2 linked regions of the Dongshaea marina genome follow. The protein of the gene in region 1 interacts with the protein of each later gene in a pairwise test. Links are inferred from orthologs where the notes say so. Each region holds a gene or a part of one and is shown on either strand. Other genes may lie near its edges.

What was found.
Region 2: the proteins of ptsN (region 1) and trkA interact in binary tests that used the Escherichia coli proteins (3 or more experiments, as listed by UniProt). The link is inferred for Dongshaea marina from one-to-one orthologs.

What each region holds. Positions count from the first base shown.
Region 1 is NZ_CP028897.1:369,242-381,433, forward strand. The notes cover bases 9,237-12,171. They hold ptsN (PTS IIA-like nitrogen regulatory protein PtsN), read right to left. Parts: upstream 10,960-12,171; coding sequence 10,513-10,959; downstream 9,237-10,512. Other genes in these bases: DB847_RS01955 (HPr family phosphocarrier protein), read right to left, coding at 9,377-9,652; rapZ (RNase adapter RapZ), read right to left, coding at 9,633-10,505; hpf (ribosome hibernation promoting factor), read right to left, coding at 10,964-11,251; DB847_RS01975 (RNA polymerase factor sigma-54), read right to left, coding at 11,278-12,171. Outside these bases: DB847_RS01910 (TonB-dependent receptor domain-containing protein), read left to right, coding at 1-860; heme utilization protein HutZ, read left to right, coding at 873-1,391; DB847_RS01920 (pyridoxamine 5'-phosphate oxidase family protein), read left to right, coding at 1,470-2,024; heme utilization cystosolic carrier protein HutX, read left to right, coding at 2,025-2,420; hutW (heme anaerobic degradation radical SAM methyltransferase ChuW/HutW), read left to right, coding at 2,498-3,862; DB847_RS01935 (Ig-like domain-containing protein), read left to right, coding at 5,011-6,021; ribosome biogenesis factor YjgA, read right to left, coding at 6,071-6,616; metalloprotease PmbA, read left to right, coding at 6,714-8,057; DB847_RS01950 (hypothetical protein), read right to left, coding at 8,112-8,747; more of DB847_RS01975, read right to left, coding at 12,172-12,192. UniProt on the Escherichia coli protein: Seems to have a role in regulating nitrogen assimilation.
Region 2 is NZ_CP028897.1:4,676,225-4,688,423, forward strand. What follows is about bases 9,083-12,024. They hold trkA (Trk system potassium transporter TrkA), read left to right. Parts: upstream 9,083-9,836; coding sequence 9,837-11,213; downstream 11,214-12,024. Other genes in these bases: rsmB (16S rRNA (cytosine(967)-C(5))-methyltransferase RsmB), read left to right, coding at 9,083-9,833; pssA (CDP-diacylglycerol--serine O-phosphatidyltransferase), read left to right, coding at 11,418-12,024. Also shown: argH (argininosuccinate lyase), read left to right, coding at 992-2,377; DB847_RS21910 (L-threonylcarbamoyladenylate synthase), read right to left, coding at 2,519-3,076; purE (5-(carboxyamino)imidazole ribonucleotide mutase), read right to left, coding at 3,076-3,585; DB847_RS21925 (DUF494 family protein), read right to left, coding at 4,246-4,719; DNA-processing protein DprA, read right to left, coding at 4,722-5,846; DB847_RS21935 (LysM peptidoglycan-binding domain-containing protein), read right to left, coding at 5,843-6,931; def (peptide deformylase), read left to right, coding at 7,047-7,550; fmt (methionyl-tRNA formyltransferase), read left to right, coding at 7,570-8,538; more of rsmB, read left to right, coding at 8,535-9,082; more of pssA, read left to right, coding at 12,025-12,199. UniProt on the Escherichia coli protein: Part of the constitutive potassium transport systems TrkG and TrkH. May regulate the transport activity of TrkG and TrkH systems. Binds to NAD(+) and NADH.

The sequences.
Region 1 (12,192 bases):
TCCCCCTGGCGCAATCCTGGTCTCTTAATCCCGGGGTGCGCTACGACAGCTTCTCCACTCAGGCATCCAATGTGGCGAACTCAAAGCGAAGCAATGATCACCTGTCACCCTCGGTTGGCCTTAGCTGGCAAACCACCGACTGGCTGCGCCTGACGGCCCGCTATGATGAGGCCTTCAGGGCCCCGACCACCGAGGAGCTTTATACCACAGGGACCCATTACTGCATGGGGCCAGGCATGTGTAATACCTTTGTTCCAAACCCGGATCTCAAACCGGAGACGGCACAGAACAAGGAGCTTTCGGCGGATATGAAGTTCCGGGATTTGCTGGGAGATGACAGCCTCAAGTTCAAAGGCTCCTTGTTCCAGAACGATGTGAAGGACTTTATTGAGACTGTATATACAGCAACGACTACAACTTATCAGAATACTACGAATGCCCGCCTGCAGGGGTATGAGCTGGCGGCGCATTACCGCTGGCGTGAGATCACCACGGCCCTGAGCTATGGGCAGACCCGAGGTACCAATAGGGATAATGGGCAGGCCTTATCGGATATTCCCGCAGATACCTGGGTCTGGGAGATAGGCCATAGCTTCATGCAGCGTGATCTGAATATAGGGGCACAGTTTACCCATGCCGGGAGTCAGGACCGGGTGCCGAGCAGCAGCTCTGTCGAGGGTTACAGTGGCTATACGATCACCAATCTTTATATGCGTTGGCAACCGGCCATGGGAACCTTCTCCGGAGTGACGGTCGATGTCGGGGTCGACAACCTGACTAACCGTGATTACCGCCAGGCCTTTGCCAACCTGGATTCACCGGGGCGAAACATCAAGCTCAATGTGCGTTATCAGTTTTAAGTGGAGATAAATATGACCGAAAAACAGCAGAGACTTCAACAGCGTCTTGGGCCAGAAATTGAGTCCTTTATCGAGGAGCGCAAAACGCTTCAGCTGGCGACGCTGACCCCGGATGGCAAGCCGAGTATCAGCTATGCACCCTTCGTGTGTTTGGACGGCAAATTCTATGTGCTGCTTAGTGATATCGCGCGTCATGGACGTAACCTGCAAAGCTCACCACAGTTATCTTTGATGATGATTGAGGATGAGTCCGGTGCTAAGCAGCTCTATGCACGCAGGCGCCTGACCTATGAGGCGAGTGCCAGTTTAATTCAAAGGGACTCGCAAATCTGGGTTGAGGCCCTTGAGGCGCTGCAACAGAGGTTTGGCGAGATCATTGAGGGATTATCCAGGATGGCAGATTTCAAATTGTATTGCCTGGAGCCATTAAGCGGACGCTATGTGAAGGGTTTTGGGCAGGCTTTTGAGATTTCAGGCAGCGCAGAGATCGATTGGGTGCATCTCAAAGAGGGTCACAAAGAGATGGCCTGACCGGTTTTTTACCGAGCCGAGCATTGCCTTTGCTGGGCAATGTTCGGCACTTAATTCTATGAGTTAAAAGGAAAAAACATGCAAGACAAGCAGCAGCGCCTGAAAGATAAGCTGTACCCACAAATTAGCGAGTTTATTGAACGGCATCGGTCGATGCAGCTGGCGACCCTGGATGCCAGGGGATTGCCCTGTGCCAGCTATAGTCCGTTTGCCTATATAAACGGGGCATTTTTTGTGTTGCTGGGGGATTTTACCCAGCATGGGCAGAACTTAAAGCACAATCAAAATCTTGGGATGCTGATCATTGAGGATGAGCAACAAGCCGAGACCATCTATATCCGCAAGCGGGTCAGCTACCAGGGGCAGGCATCTTGCTGCAAGAAAGGGAGCGCCGATTGGTCTCAGGGCGTTGAGGCTCTGGTTTCGCGTTTTGGGGCCACTTTGGAAAAATTAGCCTTGCTTGATGAGTATCAGCTCTATCGTCTTGAGCCAATCAGGGGGCGCTATGTCAGGGGAGCGAGGCAGGTGTTTAACATAGACTCCGCCGGAGATATTGAGTTTGAGCCTGTGGTTGATGGTTATCAGAAGATTTGCGGGCAAGAGAGTGTATCTAAAGTTGAGGGGGAGATTTGAATGCAAGAGGTTGCACAAAAACCAAGCCTGTCAGGAGCTATGGCCCAGGGATTAATGGAGCTGCTTTCAAGCTGGGGTAACACTACGACCATCGTGATTTTACAGGGCTGTGTATTTGAGTTTAAGGGGATATTTCCGGAGGGGAGTGTAGGGCATGGTTACTTTAACCTAAGTGGGGGGATCCCCGGGCTCAGCGGACACATCAGGCTTGAGGCCATCGCCCGAATCGGCTTTCAGGACCGCCCTCATCGGGGAAAATCCAGCTATGCTTTCGTGTTTGAAGATAGTGATGGCAAAGCTATCTTCAAGGTCTTTTTAGGCAGAGATGAGCGGGGTGAGATCCACTCAGGGCAGCTCGAGGCTTTTAACAAGATTCGGCAACGACAGGCTCTCTGATTATTGCTATACACCCCGAGCCACTTGAGTGGTTTGGGGAGCTATCACTTCGTTTTAGTTCTCACCGGAATCATCATATGCAACCCAAGGCTCACGCCCCTATTCTCAACGAATGGATGACGGGCAGGGCATCGCCCTCTCCGATCCAATACGCATTCTCTGCTAAGAGCGCGCCCCACGCGGGACATCGCCATGGAGCAGCACCCCTTGCTGCGGATCTGCTGGATAGCAGATTCGATCAACTGCTGAGCAACCCTGCATCCAACAAAGCTCGCGCCATCTATCTGCATGTTCCCTTTTGCCGGGCGCGCTGTAGCTTCTGTAGTTTTTTCCAAAATGCATCTTCCCGGAGCATGGTTGAGACCTATTTTGAGAAGCTCCTTGAAGAGATTGAGCGTAAGGCTGAAACCGTCTGGGCACAAAGTGCGCCCTTTGAGGCTGTCTATGTGGGGGGCGGCACTCCAACCGATCTGACTCCAAAGCAGCTTTTCAGGCTTGGCCAGGCGCTCCATCAATCCTTTATCCTGACTCCTGATTGCGAGATAACCCTGGAGGGGAGGTTGAGTCAGTTTGGCGATGAAAAGTTTTCAGCGGCTCTTGAGGGGGGATTTAATCGATTCTCCTTTGGTGTCCAAAGCTTTGATACCAAAGTGCGTAGGGCGGCAAAGCGCCTTGAAGATCGTGAGCCAACCCTGGCACGCCTCAAAGATCTGACTGCTTCCAAGCGGGCGACAATCGCCATCGATCTGATGTTTGGCCTGCCTTATCAGGACGCATCGAACTGGCAGCAGGATCTTAAGGATGTAGTAGACAGTGGAGTGGATGGGGTCGACCTTTACCAGCTGATTGGCTTTAGTGGAACCTCACTGCAGAGGATTGTTCAGCAGGGGAAACTGCCGGAGCCACTGGCGACTCCTGAAAAGGCGATCATGTACCAGTCGGGCTCAAATTTTTTCCGGGATAAGGGGTTTCGCCAGTTAAGTTACTGCCACTGGGCCCGGGGAGACAGGGAGCTGAGCCGCTATAACAGCATGGCCAAAAGTGGTGCTGAGATTTTAGGGATAGGATCGGGGGCGGGAGGCAACCTGGGAGGTTTTTCCTATATGCAGCCAAGGGATCTATCCAGGTGGGGGGAGATGATGGGAAGTCACCTATGGCCGGTTGCCCAGCTAATAGAACAACCGCCTCAACAACCCCTGATTAGTGCAATCGTCGGGGGGTGTGATCGTGGAGCGCTTGAGCCTGTCGGAGCCCTCGCTCATCCCGGGCTGTTTGAGCACTGCCAGCCCCTGTTTAAGGCCTGGCAACAGCATGGGCTGGCGACATTCAAACCAGAGAAGGTTCAACTGACCCAGGCGGGTCAATTCTGGTCGGTTAATCTGGCTCAGGGGATGCAGCAGTATTTGCAGGAAAATGCTATTGCTAGAGAATTTTCCGGATAAGTAGGTGCCCTCTTATAAGGGCCGCTTCGACTTTAAGCTCTGACACGCAAGTCACATCCATGTTGCTCTGCTGCATCGATTATCTTCCCTGATAATCTTTTCCAGCTCAGCGTCCCAGCTTCTCGCTGTGTTGCGATACAACTCCGCCCTTGCTGCAGAAGGTCAGCTTAACAAAGGTTAAAGCTGCACTTGAATTTTAAGGGGCGAATAGCGCCCCTGATTAAACCAAAAATGCTCTAACTCGTTGATCCCGCTACTGCTACATGTATTGTGTGTGCCCGCAGGCATTCCATAAATCCCTCCATGGAGGTTCTAACGCGAAGGCGATAATCCCAGATAGCCCTTGTCAGCTTGGTTGCCATACCTCCCGTTCGGTTATGTCTCAGGTTCGTTGCTCATACAAAGGTGTACTGACTTCAAGGTCACCAACCTTCTGGCGCAGGGATGCGACAGCAGAGGTCCCATTGACGGATACACACCGTGTTGGTGAGGCGTGAAATCAGACATCAGCAACAGATGTAAAACACGATCCTTTCGTTCAATGGCATTGTTAGCCATTTCATCCCTGACCCGGAGAGCCTGCTTATTCAAAACTCAACAGAGTCTAAGTAATATTTATTTTTCCTGTCAAAATAAAAACATTACTCGCTTTGTGCTGTGAGCATTCGCTGTTTTAATCCCAAATGAAATATCCTAAGCAGGGAGTAAAGCTTATGGAGTCATTTAAATCTTTACCTATTAAGTTTATGTCAATTTTAACTCGCTAGAATTGGTCTCAGTCGATGCTTTCATTAATTAGTTGAGTGATTACCTGGAGATGGCAGGGATGTTTAACTTGAAGGGACTGTGTGTGTTGCTATTTGTGGTATGGAGCTTATCGGTGTGGGGGCTGGCTTCACGCACGATCAAGCAATGCCCCGGGGGATGGAGCCGCTTAACTCAAAAACTCCATTGTCAGGAATCCAGTATCAGTTAAGTGGTAATACTATTTAACCCCCCGGGTGTGTCAACTAATGTCGGGGGCGTCTTTTTTTTAATTAAGAATTAAGCCTGGATTAAACTTTAGCTAAAAAGGAGCCGAGACTTTATTTATGTTTCAAATTAATAGCACTATTTGAAACATGAATGAGCATTGGGGGTTTTATAGGATGGAAAGCACCGAGGAGCACTTTACCCGGAGGTCTATGGATATGGGACAAAGTACAATTCAACTTAGAATCGACAAGCCTGCAAATAATGGCAGCGTGGATCTTAACCAGAATGTTGAGATCCAGACCGAGCTCACCCCATCAGCCGAGAGTATCTCTAAGGTCGAGTTCTATATTGATGGTAGTTATATTGGCTCTGCAACACCTCCGAGGGCCAGCTTCGTCTGGAATAGTGGCGCGACCGCTGGTGAGCATAAGATTTCAGTCAGGGCCGTTTATCGTTCTGGCGAAGGGGCTGCCATTGGCTCTGAGATCAAGATAAGGGTCAAGGGTAAGCAGAATGACTTTGCTAACCAGGGACAATCGATTCTCTCAGATCAGGCCGTAGAAGATTTTGGCCATTTTCAGATGAAGGTACAAAATCGCTGGACCATGGTCATGGGAGGGGACATTGGTTTTAATCTTGGGTTTAAGTCCTACTCCTGTGTCGGTGCACAGATCAATACCAATCTTGGTCCTCAGACCAACTTTAACCTTGGGACTCCGATTGTTAATTTTGATCTGGGGTGGCGATTTGGCTTTGCATCTGATCCTGTCAAAGAGTTTAGGGTGACGCGAAGCTCCTGTGAGGCGAAGACAGAGGCCTTAGCTGTGAGAGAGTTAAATACCAGGCTGCAAGGAACCGATGTCTATGAAAACCTTCATCAGGCAATCATGAATCGAACCAATGCTCTTTCCAGCCAGATCTCCATTTTGCAGGGTGAGCTGGCGACGGTTGAGAAAGATATCAAAAAAAATAATGTAAGGATTCGCTCTTGCCAGACTCGGTTAAGCAAAAATGACAGCTCCATATCCGATTGTCAGCAATCTCTTAATACGCATAAGCAATTGCTCAACAACAATGCGACTGTATTGAATAATACCCAGACGAAGATCAATACGGTGATCAGCAATATCAACACCTTTGGAACTGTGATTAACCGAATCGATGGTGTTGTGATGTGGGGGTAAATCAGACTCTCTTTATCACACAAAAAACGCCTCAACATGAGGCGTTTTTTTAAAATTCCTGTTCTTGCTCCTGGTCCAGCTCAGACTTGAGATATTGGAACAGTTTACGAAAGGCGATGGGAGGCGTGTTATTGCTGCGCTCTTTTTGTGCCTGACGGATCAGCTGACGTAGCTTCTGGCGATCCAGGTGATGGTACTCACCGATGAGCTGATTGAGCGCATCATTGCCGCCGCTAATCAGGTCCTCACGCATCTTTTCCAGTTTATGTAGCTTGCCCTGGGACTCGTTATGCTGACCCTCAATTGCATCGATGGCTTGCTGGATGGGCTCAATGTCACGCGAGCGCATCAGTTTCCCAAGGTATTGAAGGTGGCGGCGAAAGGCTTCACGCTTATTGGCAAGCTTGTGGGCCAGTTCGATCGCATCCAATACCTCTTCATCCAGGGGGACTGTCGCGAGTTGTTGTGGATTGAGCTTGGTGAGCTTTTCACCCAGCTCCTGCAACGCATGCATCTCCCGCTTACGTTGACTTTTACTGACCCATTCCTCTTCTTCCTGAGGGCCATCAAAGTTGTTGTCTGAATGTGGATTCATAACCTGCTCTTCATCTCAATAGTCCCTGTATATGGTAACAGGTTCTGGCGATTGTGTATGGTATCCTAAATAGGATTTTTATTGGTCAGGTTGAGCTATGGACATAAATGAGCAGATAAGCCTTGAGCGACTGGAGCTCAAGGAGGCGGTAAGCGAAGCCCTTAAGGTTGCAGACAAGCTGGGGGCGGATGCCGCAGAGGTTGCGATAACCAAACAGGTGGGGATCTCAGTTTCAACCCGCCAGTCAGAGGTAGAGAACATTGAGTTCAATCGGGATGGCGCTTTAGGAATTGCGGTTTATAGTGGCCAAAGTAAAGGCTCCGCTTCCACTTCAGATCTGCGTCCCGAGGCGATCCGCAGCGCGGTTGAAGCCGCAGTTGAGTTTTCCCGGCATACTTCGGTTGACCCTTGTGCAGGCATTGCCGAGCGTGAGCGGATGGCCTGGGAGGCCCCGGAGCTGGATCTTTATCACAGTGCATCTTTGGAGCCCGAGCAGGGAATCGAGCTGGCTGCTGAGTGTGAGCGGCTGGCCCTGAGTCAGGATCCAAGGGTAGCCAAGAGTGATGGAGCTTCATTTAACAGTCATACCGGGATCAAGGTCTATGGAAACAGCCACGGCTTTATCGATAGTTATGTGGGGAGCCGCCACTCTCTGAGCTGTGTGCTGATCGGTGAGTCCGGGGGGCAGATGCAGCGCGACTACAGTTATTCGGTGGCTCGCGATCTCAATAAGTTGTGGACACCGCAGCGGATCGCCGATGAGGCTGTCGAGCGTACCGCATCACGCCTTGGGGCCCGCAAGATAGAGACTCAGAGCGTACCTGTTCTGTTTCGTGCCGATGTGGCATCCGGCCTGTTTGGTCATCTGGTGGGAGCCATCAGTGGCAGCAGCCTGTATCGCAAATCTTCTTTTTTGCTCGATAGTCTGGGTAAACAGATCTTTCCCGACTGGCTCAATATCACCGAAGATCCCCATATCAAGGGAGCCCTGGCCAGTACACCTTTTGATAGTGAAGGGGTTCTCACCGAGAAGCGGCAGATTATTAAGGGGGGCTGCCTTGAGAGCTACCTCCTGACCAGCTACTCGGCGCGGCGCCTAGGGATGCAGACCACGGGTCATGCCGGTGGTATCTATAACTGGCAGGTCAGCTCGACGGGTCAGGATTTCACCGCAATGCTTAGAGAGCTTGGAACCGGTCTGCTGGTGACCGAGCTGATGGGGCAGGGGGTGAACGGTGTGACCGGTGACTACTCCCGTGGTGCGGCCGGTTTCTGGGTGGAAAATGGTGAAATCGCCTTCCCGGTGCAGGAGATCACCATTGCCGGAAATCTCAAAGAGATGTTCCAGGATATCCGCGCCATAGGCACGGATCAGGATGAGCGAGCGACTCTGAAAACCGGCTCTATTCTGCTGGAAAAGATGAAGATCGCCGGACATTAAGGCGGATCTCAAAGAATAGAGAAAGGGGATGTAGTCATCCCCTTTTTTGATCCCTTAAGCCTCCAGATCGTCTTGTGGCCCCGAGCTTGTCATGGGCTGTGCAGGCTTTGCGGCTAACCCGAAGAGATTACGATACAGCACCCCCATCACCAGGGCGGAGAAAGGGACAGACCAGATCAGGCCAATCAGTAGGAATATCGTCGCTATGATATTGATAAACATCAAAATATGCATCGTAGCGAAGACGGTAAACCAGCGCCTGGTAATGGTTTTTCGCGAAAGCTCCATCGCCTGCCAAATCCCGACTCTTTTATCGATCATCACATACATGGCAAACATATAGGCGACAAACAGATAGATAAAGGGAAGGATTAACACCACAAAGCCAAGCGCCAGCAGGATATACATCAGGATCAGCATGCCAAACAGTGGCAGGATCTTATTAAAATAAGCAAACAGGGTTCTGACGGATGCTTTTTCTTCCCGGGCACGATGGATTCCGATAAACATCAGCCCAACTTGCATTGGGGTGATAACAAGCATAAAAATTACCTGCTCCAACATCAAAGATGGCATGGAGCTGATGTTCAGAAACTCACTCAGGAAGCTGGCTACAAAGGAAAGAGCCGTAAAGATCAGGGTATAGACAATGATAGCCAGCCAGTAAACGCCTTTAAATCCCTTGGTCATCCTCCAGGCCTCCCCCATGATATCTTCTATGGAGAATGAGCTGCTGGTGGCCGTACAGTTGCTTTGTTGAGAGGTTTCCGGGTTAGCTTCTGCTTCAGGGGGATCGGGGTCATCTGTTTATCTCCTTATACTCTGGACCTACAACAAGGGTAGGTGTCATCCAGAACCTTCTCAATCTTTTTTATGCAGGAAATCAGGGCATAGTCAGAGAGGGAGATTATCCGCTGAGCGCGCTCAGAGGTTTATCGGGGGTAATACCAATCCCGATGATTAGGTGATCAGAGTTCCTCTCACTCCAATCGGGATAATCTATGGGTCATTTAGCTCGTTGCTAGCATGGGCGTAGTTGCTTAGCAACGTAGCGAGAGCAATGGACTGCGAACTGGAAGAGGCTACCAGGATGGTAGCCGCTGGCTTCGAGCATACAAAGGGAAGTAGCTCCCAAAGCAACGCGCGCGAAGCAGGGTGGAATTGCCTCTTAGCAATGGAACGAGAGGCAGGATGCCGAACTGGGAGGATGCCCATGGATGGGTATCGTTGAGCTGCAAAGGAGCCTCATGGAAGAGGATCGGACTTGCTGCGTGGCGCAAGGGGCTCACAGACTATCGGAACAAGCCGATCAGCTGAGATTACTCCGGCTCTTCGAAGCCACTTTCAACCAGGGCTTTTATTGCCTCAAGGGCCTGGTCTGCATCCGGGCCTTTCACTGTAATCTTCAGTGTCTGGCCCTGGGCGAGCTCCAGCATCAATAGTCCCATCACAGTATTGGCCTCGACACACTGCTGATCGTTACTCAGGGTGATCTTTGCATCAAACTGATCGCACAATTCAACCAGTTTTATAGCGGCCCGGGCGTGAAGACCCAGGCGATTTCGGATGATGGCCCTAGTGCTTACCTTTTTCATTGACCTTGTCGATGGTGCGATGGCGCAGCCGGACATTTTTCCCCATCTGCTTAAAGCGATTCATCAGGTATTCGGCGATGAATACCGAGCGGTGGCGCCCACCGGTACAGCCGATCGCCACTGTGACATAGCTGCGGTTATTGCGCTCAAGCTGCGGCAGCCAGCTGCACAAAAAATTTTGGATTTGCAGCATATACTTCATCACATCGGGCTGGCTGGCAAGGTACTGCTTCACCGGCTCATCCTGACCACTGTAGGGTTTGAGCTCGGGTATCCAGTAGGGATTGGGTAGAAAACGGGCATCAAACACATAGTCGGCATCATTGGGGATGCCGTGTTTAAAGCCAAAGGACTCAAATACCAGGATCAACTCTTTCTCTTTCTTGCCGAGGATCCGCTCACAGATCAGCTCACTGAGCTGGTGAATACTCAGGGCACTGGTATCGATTCTAAGATCGGCACTGGAGGCCAGAGGGGCCAGCAGTCGGCTCTCTTCGATGATCGCCTCATCCAGTGACATATCACCCCTTGAGAGGGGATGTAAGCGGCGGGTCTCACTAAAGCGCTGGACCAGCTTGTCATCGGTGGCATCCAGATAGAGTCCGGTCACATCAATACCAGGTTCACTGCGGATGGTCTGCAGATCGGTGAGCAGCTGCTCGGGCTCTGCTGGCATGTTGCGGACATCGACACTGACGGCAACCTGTTGGTATTTCCCCCGCAGGGTATTGAGGAGCTCGGGCAGCAGGACTACGGGAAGGTTATCGACGCAGTAGTACCCAAGATCTTCTAAAACTCTCAGGGCAACGGTTTTTCCTGATCCGGAGCGACCGCTGACGGTGACTAGTTTCATAATGGCCTCACGCTGAAGTGATGAGCTCATAAAGCTCCTCGCTATCTTTGGCGTTTCTGAGTTTCTGGCTAAAGGATCTTTGATTAAGAGTCTTGGCGATGAGTGACAGGGTTTTCAGGTGTAGTTGACATTGATCTTCAGGAACCAGCAGGGCAAATAGCAGGTCGACAGGCTGACCATCCAGAGCATCAAAATCCAGAGGCTCCTGCAAGGTGATCAGCACCGCGGTCGCTTGCTCCAGATCGGCGAGTCGGCCATGAGGAATGGCGATCCCCTGACCAATCGCCGTGCTACCAATATTCTCCCGGTTTAGCAGGGCTTCGAGTATCGGTAGAGCGGGACGATCCAGATTCTCGGCCGCCAGCTCACTGATGATTTCAAAAGCGTGCTTTTTACTGCGGCACGGGACAGCACTTTGCGTGCAGTCCCGTGTGAGTAGCTCAATAAGATTCATGATGTTATTTGTGAGACATCTTCTCTTTGTGTTTGATGATCTGCCGATCCAGCTTATCGATCAGGCCATCAATAGCGGCATACATGTCCTGGTGACAGGCATTGGCAAAGATCTCGCCGCCATTAACATGAAGATTGGCTTCAGCGATCTGATCGAGTTTTTCTACGTTGAGAACCACATGTACCTGATTGATGTGGTCGAAGCGGCGCTCCAGCTTGGTGAATTTGTTTTCAACATAGTCCCTGAGTGCAGGGGTAACTTCTACGTGGTGACCAGTCAGATTAATCTGCATAAACGTCTTCCTTTTGTTTCTGATGCTTACACCAGGCGTTTTCGTTGGTTAGAAGGTGGTATCGCCAGAGATTCCCGATATTTGGCAATCGTGCGTCTTGCCACCTTGATCTCTTGTTCAGCCAGCAGCTTGGCAATTTTGCTATCACTCAGCGGCTTGGCTGGATTTTCTGCAGCGACCAGTTTTTTGATCAATGCACGAATTGCGGTTGATGAACATTCTCCGCCACTCTCGGTACTGACGTGACTGGAGAAAAAATACTTAAGCTCAAACACACCCCGTGGGGTATGCATAAATTTTTGGGTGGTCACTCTGGAGATGGTGGACTCATGCATCTCGACAGCCTCAGCCACATCATTGAGTACCATGGGTTTCATCGCCTCTTCCCCATGCTCAAAGAATTGCTGCTGATAGTTCACAATACAGCGGGCGACCTTGAGCAGGGTTTCGTTGCGGCTCTCCAGGCTTTTGATCAGCCATTTGGCATCCTGAAGGTGAGAGCGAATAAACTTGCTATCGGCCTGGGAACTGGCAGATCGCACCATGGCCGCATACTGCTCGTTGACCCTTAGTTTGGGTACAGCGTCGGGATTAAGCTCTACCACCCAGCGCTCACCGCGCTTGATCACAGAGACATCCGGAATCACATAGGCCGATGCACTGGAGACGATCCGGTTACCGGGGCGGGGCTCAAGATGCTGGATCAGATCCAGGACATCGCGCAGCTCCTCTTCCTTAAGGCGCATCTTGCGCTGTAGCTGGCGAAAATCTCTTTGGCCCAGCAGATCCATGTGCTGCTCGACCACCTGTTTGGCTTGCTCCAGCCAGGGGGTCGAAGAGTCATAGTTGTTGAGCTGGATCTGCAGGCACTCCTGAACCGAGCGAGCCGCGACTCCGACGGGATCGAAGTGCTGAATTCGCTTGAGGACCGTTATGATCTC
Region 2 (12,199 bases), 4.3 Mb from region 1 along the record:
GCCATGGCCCGTCCGATCATCGCCAAGGCCCAGGTCGAGTTAGCAAAGCAGCTGGGAGCCGATGCCCTGTGCCACGGCTGCACCGGCAAGGGCAACGATCAGGTGCGCTTTGAAAGCTGTTATGCAGCCCTTGCCCCCGAGCTCACCGTCATCGCCCCCTGGCGTGAGTGGGAGCTCAAGAGCCGTGAAGATCTACTCTCTTATCTTGCCAAGCGTAATATTCCAACTTCGGCTTCGGTCACCAAGATCTACTCCCGGGATGCCAACGCCTGGCACATCTCAACCGAAGGCGGTGTTTTAGAAGATCCCTGGAACGCCCCCACCCCCGAGTGCTGGGTCTGGACCAATTCGCCTGAGCAGGCACCGGAAAAACCCGAGCAGCTGAGTCTCACCATAGAATCCGGAGAGATAGTTGCCGTCAATGATATTGAGATGACGCCGGCCCAGGCCCTTGGTTATCTCAATATCAAGGGCAGCGAGCATGGCATAGGACGTGTCGATATCGTGGAAAACCGCATCGTTGGGATCAAGTCCCGCGGCTGCTACGAGACCCCGGGGGAACCATAATGATGGAGTCTCTAAGGGCCATTGAGCAGCTGGTTCTGGATAAAGACTCCTACGACTTTCGTCAGCAGCTTGGGCAAAAGTTCGCCAACCTTCTGTACGAGGGACGCTGGTTTACCCCCCTGTGCCAGTCGGTGCTGGTCGCCGCCGAAAGCCTCGCTGATCTGCTTTCGGGCAAGGTGATCGTCAGCCTATACAAGGGCAATGTCAGTGTCTTGCAAAAGCAGTCGCAGAACTCTCTTTACAGTGAGGAGTTTGCCACCTTTGGTGAAGATGGTGTCTATGACCAGAGCCATGCCGAGGGCTTTATCCGCCTCTATTCCCTGAGTGAGCGGATCCGCAGTCTCAATAGCCAGCAGCAATCCAATGTAGAGAATATCAGTGAGTTAAAGCCTAACAACAAACCACCCTTGATGAAGGAGGTCGTATGAGCCTTTGGGGCGGACGCTTTGCCGGGGGACAACACGATGCATTTAAGGCATTTAACGACTCCCTGAATATCGATTTTCAACTCGCCGAACAGGATATCCTGGGATCCATCGCCTGGGCCGGGGCCTTGCAGCAGGCCGGGGTATTGAGCCAGGAGGAGACCCAGATGCTGCAGCAGGCACTCAGGGATCTGCTGCAACTCGTGATGGCTGAGCCTGAGCTCATCCTGCAATCGGATGCCGAAGATATCCATGGCTGGGTTGAGCAGCAGTTGATTGCCAGACTCGGTCACCTGGGGAAGAAACTTCACACCGGACGCTCGCGTAACGATCAGGTGGCAACCGATCTGAGATTGTGGTGCCGCCAGCAAGGCGAGGCACTCCAACAGTCCCTGCTTGAGTGCCGTCAGCAGCTCCTGCAGCTGGCGAAGGAGCACCAGCAAACGGTGTTCCCCGGCTATACCCATTTGCAGCTTGCCCAGCCCATCACCTTTGGTCACTGGTGCCTGGCTTACCAGGAGATGTTGGAGCGTGATCAACAGCGCCTGGCTGATGCCTGCGAGCGCCTCAACTACTCCCCTCTGGGAAGTGGCGCCCTTGCGGGGACCGGCTACCCCATCGATAGGGAACAGCTGGCACAAAACCTCGGGTTTCACGGGGCGATGCGCAACAGCCTGGATGGAGTAGCCTCCCGGGATCACCTGCTGGAGCTGCTGTCTGATGCCAGCATTTCAATGCTGCACCTGTCACGCCTCGCCGAAGATCTGATCTTCTTCAACTCTGCCGAGGCAGGATTCATCGCGCTCAGTGATGCCGTGACCACAGGCTCCTCCCTGATGCCACAAAAGAAAAATCCGGATCTGCTGGAGCTTGTCCGTGGCAAGTGTGGCCGGGTCTATGGCTCAATGAGCTCTTTGATGATGACCATCAAGGCGCAACCTCTGGCCTATAACAAGGATCTTCAGGAGGATAAAGAGGGACTGTTTGACGCCCTACACACCTGGCAAAGCTGCCTGAAGATGACCAGTCTTTGCCTCAGGGAGCTTAAGGTCAACGGGGATAAGGCCTATGCCGCCGCCTTAAGTGGCTATGCGAATGCCACCGAGATGGCTGATTACTTGGTCGACAAGGGAGTTACATTTCGTGAAGCCCACCACCTGACGGGAGTGATCGTCCAAAGTGCACTGGAGCAACAAATTCCTCTGGAGCAGCTCTCACTCGATGTGCTTCAGGCATACTCATCCCTGTTTGAAGAGGATATATACCAGGCTTTAACACCCGAGGCAGCCCTGGCAAAACGCTGTGCGTTGGGCGGTGTTGCACCACAGCAGGTGGCCCATGCCATTGAGCAGGTCGAGTTGCGGCTCGCAAACGCTCTCTCCTGAGGAGCTTTCGAGCTCTCTCCACCCATAGGGGCAGCCGCAGTTAAAACTCGCCTCTGGAGCCCCTGGGGCAAGCCCCAATAAAAAAAACAGCCACCTCATGAGAGGTGGCTGTTTTTGTCTTTCAGGCCAGCTTAGGGTAAATCAGCGAAGCTGCTTACCGGTTCTGGCATCAAAGATCCGGGATGAGCCAACACTGGAGAGGATCTTTCCAGGCAGAATATAGCCCAGCATCTCGCTGAGCTCCTGCTCCACCTCTTCAGTGGTTCTGGCAGACGGATGTCCGGAGAGGTTTGCACTGGTTGAAACAAGGGGCTTACCAAAGGCCTGACACAGAGCTTGCACCTGTGAGTGAGCCGTCACCCGAACGGCAATCGAGTCAAACTGCCCGGTGAGCCAGTCGGGGGTCGAAGGCTGCGCCGGGATCACCCAGGTCACGTGACCGGGCCAGCTTTGCTCAATGCGCTTGAGCATTTCGGGGGTAAGCTTAGAGAAATCTGCGTAGGGTTTGAGCTGCTCCAGGCTCGAGGCGATCAGGATCAGCCCCTTACTCTGGGGACGTTGCTTGATCTCCAGCACTCGCTGCACCGCAGCCTGGTTATCGGGATCACAGCCCAGTCCAAACACTCCCTCGGTGGCATAGGCAATCACACCACCTTCGCAAAGAACCTCTGTCGCTTTTTCAATCAGTGCTGTACTCATTACGCCTCTGCTAATTTTTCCTGAAGCGCCACATCCTTGGCCATCACCAACTCAGCACTCTGACGACGCTCCTCAGCGACCCGGGCACGAAGCTCAGGATCAGCGATCGACAGCATCTGTGCTGCTAAATAACCTGCATTCTTAGCACCCGCGCTACCGATGGCAACGGTTGCTACCGGAACGCCACCAGGCATCTGTACGGTAGACAAGAGTGCATCCATTCCCTTGAGTGGGCCACCATCGATCGGCACGCCGATCACCGGACGAGTGGTGATCCCAGCAACAGCACCCGCTAGGTGTGCGGCCAGACCCGCGGCACAGATAAACAGCTGGCAGCCACGCTCTTCGGCGGTGCGCACATATTCGTGAGTCGCTGCCGGGGTACGGTGTGCAGAAGTTACCTTAACCTCATAGGAGATGGAGAAATTCTTGAGAATTTCGACCGTTGACTGCATGACGGGGAAATCAGAGTCAGAGCCCATTAAAATTGCAACAAAAGGAGTATTCATATTGGGGGGTATCCTTGTCAATCAACATGGAGCGCCGATTATACAAAGAGTCGCCGATGAAATGTAGTCGTTAATTGTAGGGTTTTTTAAAACCGCAGCCTTTTTGTGGGCAGATCAGGCGGATACCGTCCGCATATTTTTTTTCAACCAGGATAGACCAGCCGCATTTGGGACAGTTCTCGGCGACCGGGGATTGGCAACGGAATACTTACAGGCGGGATATCGGCTACAGGCATAAAACAGCTTGCCATGACGACTATGGCGCTTTAACAGGTGCCCTTCGCCACAAACAGGGCAATCGACCTCTGAGTCATCGAGCTCCTCGTGGGGCTCTGTATGGTGACATTGGGGATAGTTGCTACAACCAATGAATATTCCATAGCGCCCCTTCTTGAGGGCCAGGGCGTGACCACACTCCGGGCATTGGGTCCCTTCGAGGACACGCTCTATTGAATCATTGGAGCCCGCCACCGGTCTTGAATAATCACACTCAGGGTAAGCGCTACAGCCAAGAAACAGGCCTTTTTGCCCCTGGCGCAGCTTGAGAGGTGCGCCACAGTCGGGACAGTGCTCTGCATCATCCAGAGCATGCTGGCTGGCTGAAAATAGTTTGTCATCGATCTTGGCCATTCCCTCATCCCGAAACTCTAACTCATAGGGTTAGTGTATCTGGATCTGTGCCGGATCAAAAATGATCTGCTCCATCTGCTGATAGGCGGACTCGCTTCCTGGCACATTGAACAAGACCATAAGTATGACCCATTTGAGATCTTCCAGATCGATCGCTGCTGAGTCGAGCTCCATCACCCGCTCAATGACAATTTCGCGAGTCTGTGCTGTCAGGATCTGGATCTGCTCCAGGAACAGGATAAACCCACGGCACTCCTCGTTGAGCTTTTGCTGCTCACTGCGTAGATAGATGCGAAATGAACCGGGAGTCGAGCTTGCAAGATAAGGGTGGTTCTTCTCATCCTGCAGTACCGACAAGCGCTCAATCCAGTTCAGGGCCTTTTGGATCGCATCACGCTGGAACCCTGCCCGGGATAGCTCCTCGGTGAGTTCTTTCTGGTCCACCATGGTTTCTACATCATTGTGGACATATGTCTCAAACAGATACATTAAAATATCAAACACGGTCAGCGTCTCCTGATCCTAACGTAGCCACCAGCCACAGCTTCTACCCATCCCTCCAGTTCCAACTCTGTCAGCCGGGCGATAATCTCACCCACTGATTGCAGGCTTCGTTCTGCAATCTCATCAAGACTGGTGACTTCATAATCGACCAGCTCAAGGAGAGAGTCAGTTGGCAGCGAGTCCTGTTTGCCACTGCTCGTCTGCTCAAAGGAGCGGTAATGTAACACAGCAAAGGCTTCTAATGCTCCGATTTCTTCCACAATATCGGCCACATTGCGAACTAACTTAGCGTTATTTTGGATCAGTTGATTACTACCGTCTGCCTGAGGGTTGAGCAGGGAGCCGGGAATCGCGAACAGTTCACGCCCCTGCTCCAGGGTATAACGGGCCGTGATGAGGGATCCACTTTTCAAAGACGCCTCCACTACCAGGGTCCCCAGGCTCAGTCCGCTGATGATGCGGTTGCGCCTCGGAAAATGCTCCGGTCGAACCCCAACCGAGGGCCAGTGCTCACTCACCAGTGCGCCTCCCCGTTCACCTATTTCCCGGGCCAGCATCCGGTTGCGCTTAGGGTAGAGCTGATTCAGTCCACTCCCTAACACCGCGATACCAGGATATCCAGCCCCCACCACAGCCCGATGGGCGCAGCTATCGATTCCCAGAGCCAGACCACTGGTCACCAGGTAACCCAGCTCGCTGAGCCCCAGGGCAAAATGCCCGGCCATTTTTTCCCCATAGGGGGTAGGCCGGCGGGTGCCGACGATAGCCAGCTGTGGCTGCTGAAGAATTTTGGGGTCTCCTCTGACAAACAGCACAGGTGGTGCGCCGTGGGACTCTCTGAGTAGCTCGGGGTAACCTGGAGTGTCCGGTGTCAATATACTGTGTGCATCGCTTGCATCTAACCAGCGCCTGGCCTCATCGAGCATGCCTTGCATCCCGGGGGATTGCATCCAGCGCCGCTGCTCCGAATTCAGACCCAGCTTATCCCAAAGATGGGAGTCAAGAGAGGTTATCTCTGATGAGTTAAGACTGTTCCTCAGGGCACAAGCCCGAACAGGACCAACCCCGGGTGCAGTGGCCAGCATCAGCCAGAACTGCACCCGGGGCTCGAATAGCGCAGGTTTCATTGCACCTCAATCGAGTGGACCAGGTACTCCTTGCGGATAGGATCAATACTATCGAGAACCAGAGCAATACTCATCTTGTCGTAGACGCGAAACACCATCACCCGTCCAACCTGCTCCGAGGGAAGGGTTTCGGTATCGGTCGCAAACAGGTTACTAAAGCTTCCGGCCAGCGAGCTGTAATTGGCTTCAGGCTTACTTCTTCCGGTGACCGCGACCTCGATTCCGGGGCGCTCAATCATATACACATCGCCGGGCTTGAGCTTGTCTCTCATCCCCTTGTTGAGCACCAGCACTCCAAGCTTACCAACCTGGGTTTGCTGGTTGGCAATGTCCACCACATAGGCCCCCTTGACAGGATCTCCGGCCATCGGGGTAAAGTAAGCGCTCTGAGAATCCTGCTCCGGAAGCAACATCAACTTATCACCCTGCATCACAGCCCTGTGCTGCTTACGGATGATCCCTGAGGTCAGCTGATTATCATGGACCTTACCAGCCTGATAAATACCGACAAATATCGCCTGCTGCCCCAGAGACTCTCCGGTCTCGACATCCTCGTAGACCTTACCTGGCCGATAGATACCATACAGAGCGTCTTCCTGGAGGACACCTCGAACAAACACCTCCTCACCGGTCTGCATCCCCAGGTGGGTTTCATTGTTGCCCAGAACAAAAGGCAAGCTGTTGATATCATCACCATTAAAGATATGATCCAACCGCAGGAAGGGACCTATCTCCGACAGAGGCAGGGTTGGAATCGGCTGCACCTTCTCCTCTACCCGGACCTTTGGAGAGAGTCGAACCACCCGCTTTTTGACCAGCCGAGGTTCACCATTAATCCAGATGAGACTCAAAACATCCCCTGGATAGATCAAATGAGGATTACTCACCTGACGGTTAACCTGCCATAGCCTGGGCCATAGCCAGGGTGTTTTGAGAAACTTTTTAGAGATATCCCACAGGGTATCACCCTTCTTTACTGTATAGGTTTTCGGGTGATCCTGCTTGAGCTGCATCGCCTCTTTGGCGAACACCCCACCACAGGCCAGGGCAAGAGCCAAAGTTAACACTATCCAGAGTCGTCCCACCATAACCATCCCTGTCCTGAGAGCATCTGCTCTCTGTTGCTGTTTTTTAGCGTCACAAATGTCTAGAATACTGCCAGACTAATAACCAACTTTGTGCCAATCTGAGGGTTTTCGTATGGCCAAACTAGACGTACTTCGATTTCCGGATGAGCGACTAAGACTCATCCCTAAACCAGTCGAGGACTTTTCTCCCCAACTACAAAAAATTGTAGATGATATGTTCGAAACTATGTATGCCGAGGAGGGAATCGGTCTGGCGTCTACTCAGGTCAACATCGACCAGCGCATCGTCGTCATCGATCTTTCCGGCGATCACAGTGAGCCTCTGGTCCTTATCAACCCTGAGATCACGGTCAGCTCCGGCAGTACCGGAATTGAGGAGGGCTGCCTTTCTGTACCCTCAATTCAGGCACTGGTACCCCGTGCAGAAAAAATCACGGTCAAGGCCTTTGATACCAAGGGCGAGGCGTTTGAACTGGAAGCGGATGAGCTGCTGGCGATCTGTATTCAGCATGAGCTGGATCATCTGAACGGTAAACTATTTATCGATTACCTGTCGCCTCTCAAGCGCCAGCGAATTCGTAAGAAGCTTGAGAAACTCCAGAAGCAAGACCAGTAATTACCACCCAGAGGTTGTTTTGAGTCAGTCATTAAAAATTATTTTTGCCGGAACGCCGGATTTTGCAGCGCGCCATCTTGAGAAGCTGCTGGACAGTGAACATCAGGTTATCGCCGTCTACACCCAACCGGATCGCCCTGCGGGGCGGGGTAAAAAATTGCAAGCTAGCCCGGTCAAGCAGCTTGCCGAGCAGCATCAGCTGCCGGTCTACCAGCCCAGAACCCTTCGCGATAGCGAGGCGCAGCAGGAGTTGGCCGCTCTGGATGCCGATCTCATGGTGGTGGTCGCCTATGGCCTGATCTTGCCGCAACTGGTGCTGGATACCCCACGCCTGGGCTGCATCAATGTGCATGGCTCTTTGCTTCCTAAGTGGCGGGGGGCTGCGCCGATTCAGCGCTCGGTGTGGGCCGGCGATAAGGAGACCGGCGTAACCATAATGCAGATGGATGCCGGCCTGGATACCGGGGCCATGCTGCTGAAAAAGAGCTGCCCGATTGACTCTGATGAAACCTCCGAGTCCCTCTATCTTAAGCTAATGGACATTGGTCCGGATGCCCTGCTGGAATCCCTTGAGGGGATCGCGGCCGGCACCCTCGCAGCCGAGGCTCAAGATGACTCCCTTGCAACCTACGCAGAAAAACTAACCAAGGCCGAGGCACAGCTCGACTGGACCCAGGGTGCAGCAGCCCTGGAGCGCCAGGTGCGCGCCTTTAACCCCTGGCCGGTCAGTTATTTTACGATCCAGGATAAAAACATCCGGGTCTGGGAGAGTGAGGTGATCGGTGATCCCAACACCCTTGAGCCGGGAGTAGTGCTGAGTGCGAGCGCCGAGGGTATTGATATCGCCACCTCCGAGGGAGCAATTCGACTCCTCAAGCTACAGATCCCCGGAAAAAAAGCGATGTCCGCCCGGGATATTCTAAACTCGCGGCGCGACTGGTTTACCCCGGGCAAGCCTGTCGGCGTTGCCGATGAGGAGCAAGCATGAAAACCCGCGCCGAAGCTGCCCGAGTGATCCATAGCGTGATCCATCAGGGCCAGTCCCTGTCAAACGCGCTTCCCAGGGCTCAGGCCAAGGTCGGTGCCCGCAATCGCGCCCTGCTGCAGGAGCTGTGCTTCGGCACCCTGCGCTGGTATGGCCGTCTGGATGCGATCGCTGCACAACTTCTGAAAAAGCCTCTTAAGGGCAAGCAGCGGATCCTGCATTCGCTGATCTTGGTGGGACTCTACCAGCTCCTCTATACCCGGGTACCGGATCATGCAGCGGTTACAGAGACAGTCAATGCCAGTAAGCTGGTTAACTTCGCAACCTTGCGTGGGCTGGTCAACGGAGTACTGCGTAACTTTATGCGCAACCGGGATGAGCTGTGCGAAAGCACCGATCAAAACCCGAACGCGCGCTTGAGCCACCCCCAGTGGTTGAGTAACAGGATCAGGCAAGCCTATCCGGAGCAGTGGCAAGACATACTCGAGGCCAACAACCAGAAACCACCGATGTGGATTCGGGTCAATACCGCCAAAGTCAGTCGCAGCGACTGGCTGGAGCAGCTCACGGAGCAACAGCTTGAGGGTGAATCCTCTGAACTTGCCAGCAGTGCGGTTCAGCTTGCCCAGGCCACCGATGTAGAAAAGTTGCCGGGATTCAGCGAGGGTCGCTGCTCGGTACAGGATGCAGCGGCGCAGATGGCGGCCCTATTGCTTGAAGCGGCACCCGGTGAGCTGATTCTTGATGCCTGTGCAGCCCCCGGCGGCAAAACCATCCATATCCTGGAGTCGCAACCACAACTCAAGCAGATGGTAGCCGTGGATAGTGAGGCGGACCGCCTGGAACGGCTCCAGGAAAACCTCGGGCGCAGTTGCTACCAGGCCAAGGTACTGCAAGGGGATGCTTCCAAACCACAACAGTGGTGGCAGGGCGAGGCTTTTGACCGCATCCTGCTGGATGCGCCCTGCTCGGCAACCGGGGTGATCCGTCGTCATCCGGATATTCGCTGGTTGCGTCGTGATACGGATATTGATGAGCTGGTGAAACTCCAAGCCTCGATTCTGGATGCGATGTGGCAGCAACTCAAGCCAGGCGGCACCCTGCTGTATGCGACCTGCTCCATCCTGCCCCAGGAAAACAGCCTGCAGATCGAACTGTTCCTGGAGCGCACCGATGATGCCAGACTCTGCCCGCTGCCCCAACAGTCTGACCCTAAGGCGATCGGCTGGCAAATCCTGCCAGGAGAGCAGGGAATGGATGGATTTTATTACGCAAAACTGCAAAAGATGGAAGCCTAGACCATGAAGATCACCATTCTCGGAGCCGGACAGGTCGGGGGCACCCTCGCAGAACACCTGGTGAACGCCAACAACGATATCACCCTGGTGGATACAGATATGGATCGCCTGCGGGAGCTTCTTAACCGTTATGATCTGAGAGTGGTGTGTGGCCATGCGGCAAACCCGGAAGTCCTGAGGGATGCAGGGGCCCGGGATGCGGATATGCTGGTTGCGGTCACCAATAGTGACGATACCAACATGGTGGCCTGCCAGATTGCCCAGACCCTGTTCCACACCCCGAAGAAGATCTCACGCATTCGCTCCGAGTCTATTCTCAAGGAGCAGGAGCAGCTGTTTCGCTCCGATGCGATTCCCATCGATCATGTCATAGCTCCTGAGCAGCTGGTGACGGACCATATCCGGCGCCTGATTGAATACCCGGGCGCCCTGCAGATCGCTCATTTTGCCGAAGGAAAAGCCAGCCTGGTGGCGGTTCGGGCTTACTACGGGGGGAGTCTTATTGGCCGACCGATTGCCGCCCTGCGCGAACACCTGCCGAACATAGATACCCGGATCGTCGCCCTGTTCCGCCAGGGGCGTCCCATCTCGCCCCGGGGCACCACGGTGGTTGAGGCGGACGATGAGATCTACTTTGTCTGCTCCACCAGCCATATCCGTGCCGTGATCTCCGAGTTTCAACGGCTGGAGCGGGGCTACCGGCAGATCATGATCGTCGGGGGCGGCCATATAGGGGCCAACCTGGCCCATCTGCTGGAATCGCGCTACACGGTCAAGCTGATAGAGCAGGATCCCGACCGTAGCGAACTGCTCTCGGAGCAGCTGCAGAGCAGCACCATACTGTGTGGCGACGCGGCCGATCAGAGCCTGCTATCGGAGGAGCATATCGAGCAGGTGGATATGTTTATTGCGGTCACCAATCAGGATGAAGCCAACATCATGTCCTCGATGCTGGCGAAGAAAAACGGGGTACGCCGGGCGATCGCACTGATTCAGAACCAGGCCTACCTGCAGCTGGTCCAGGATGATGTCATCGATATCACCATCTCTCCACAGCAGGCAACCATCTCTGAGCTGCTCTCCCACGTGCGCCGGGCAGATATCGACGCTGTGTTTTCACTGCGAAACGGCACCGCCGAAGCCTTCGAGGCCGTTGCCCACGGTGATAGCAACACCTCCAAGGTGGTAGGCAGGGCGATCGGTAAAATCAAGCTTCCCCATGGGGCAACCATAGGTGCGGTGATCCGCCACAAGAAGGTGCTGATCGCCCATGATGACATCATCATTGAGCCGGAAGACAGACTATTGCTGTTTCTAATAGACTCAGGCTGCATCGCTGAGGTTGAGCAGCTGTTCCAGCCCAGTGCCCTGTATATCTAACCCCTTACTCAAGAGCATGCCGGAAGAAAGTGTGCTCTAACGCCCACAAAATAGCGGCTATCGTGCACAAAACCGCCAGACACTCCGTTTAATTTGGCAGCTCAGGCTGCATGCTGGTAGAATTTTGCCTCTTGGCAACAGGCTTTGTCGAACGGCTGATGAGGACGCCAACATCAATTCTAAGATTACTAAACGGACAAGACTATGAATCTATCTGGACATTCTCGCAGGCTGCTCAACAGCTATCCGCAACTGGCAGTTGACGCACAGAGCTACCAGGTTCTCTACTCGACCAAGGCATTCAAAGAGCGCATCCTGGAGCTGATTGCAGCAGCGACCCAGCGGATCTATATCGTCGCCCTTTATCTGGAAGATGATGATGCCGGACGCGAGATTCTGCGCGCCCTGTTTGAAGCGAAACAGCAGCGCCCCAACCTGGATGTTCGGGTCTTTGTCGATTTTCACCGGGCCCAGCGCGGCCTGATCGGCCAAAAAGAGTGTGCCGGTAATCGCCAGATGTACCAGCAGATGGCCGCCGAGTATCAGCACCCTATCGATATCTGTGGGGTACCGGTTAAGAGTCGTGAGCTATTTGGCGTTCTGCATCTCAAGGGGTTTGTGTTTGATAATACGGTGCTTTACTCGGGTGCCAGCCTCAACGATGTTTACCTGCATCAGAGCAGCAAATACCGCTTCGATCGCTATCACCAGATAGGAAGCCAGCCACTGGCCGACTGTATGGCCAATTTTGTGCTGCGCCACTTTTCTGAAAACCCGGCGGTGCGCTCGCTGAACGATACCCAGATCCCAACCGCCAAGCAGCTCAAAAAAGAGATCAAAGAGTTTCGCCAGCAGATGCGTCGGGCCCACTACCAGTTCCAGGCCGAAGCAGTCACCCAGGGCGAATTCGGCATCACCCCGCTGGCGGGGATGGGTAAACGAGGCAATCACCTCAACAAGCTGATCCGTCACCTGATTCGCTCTGC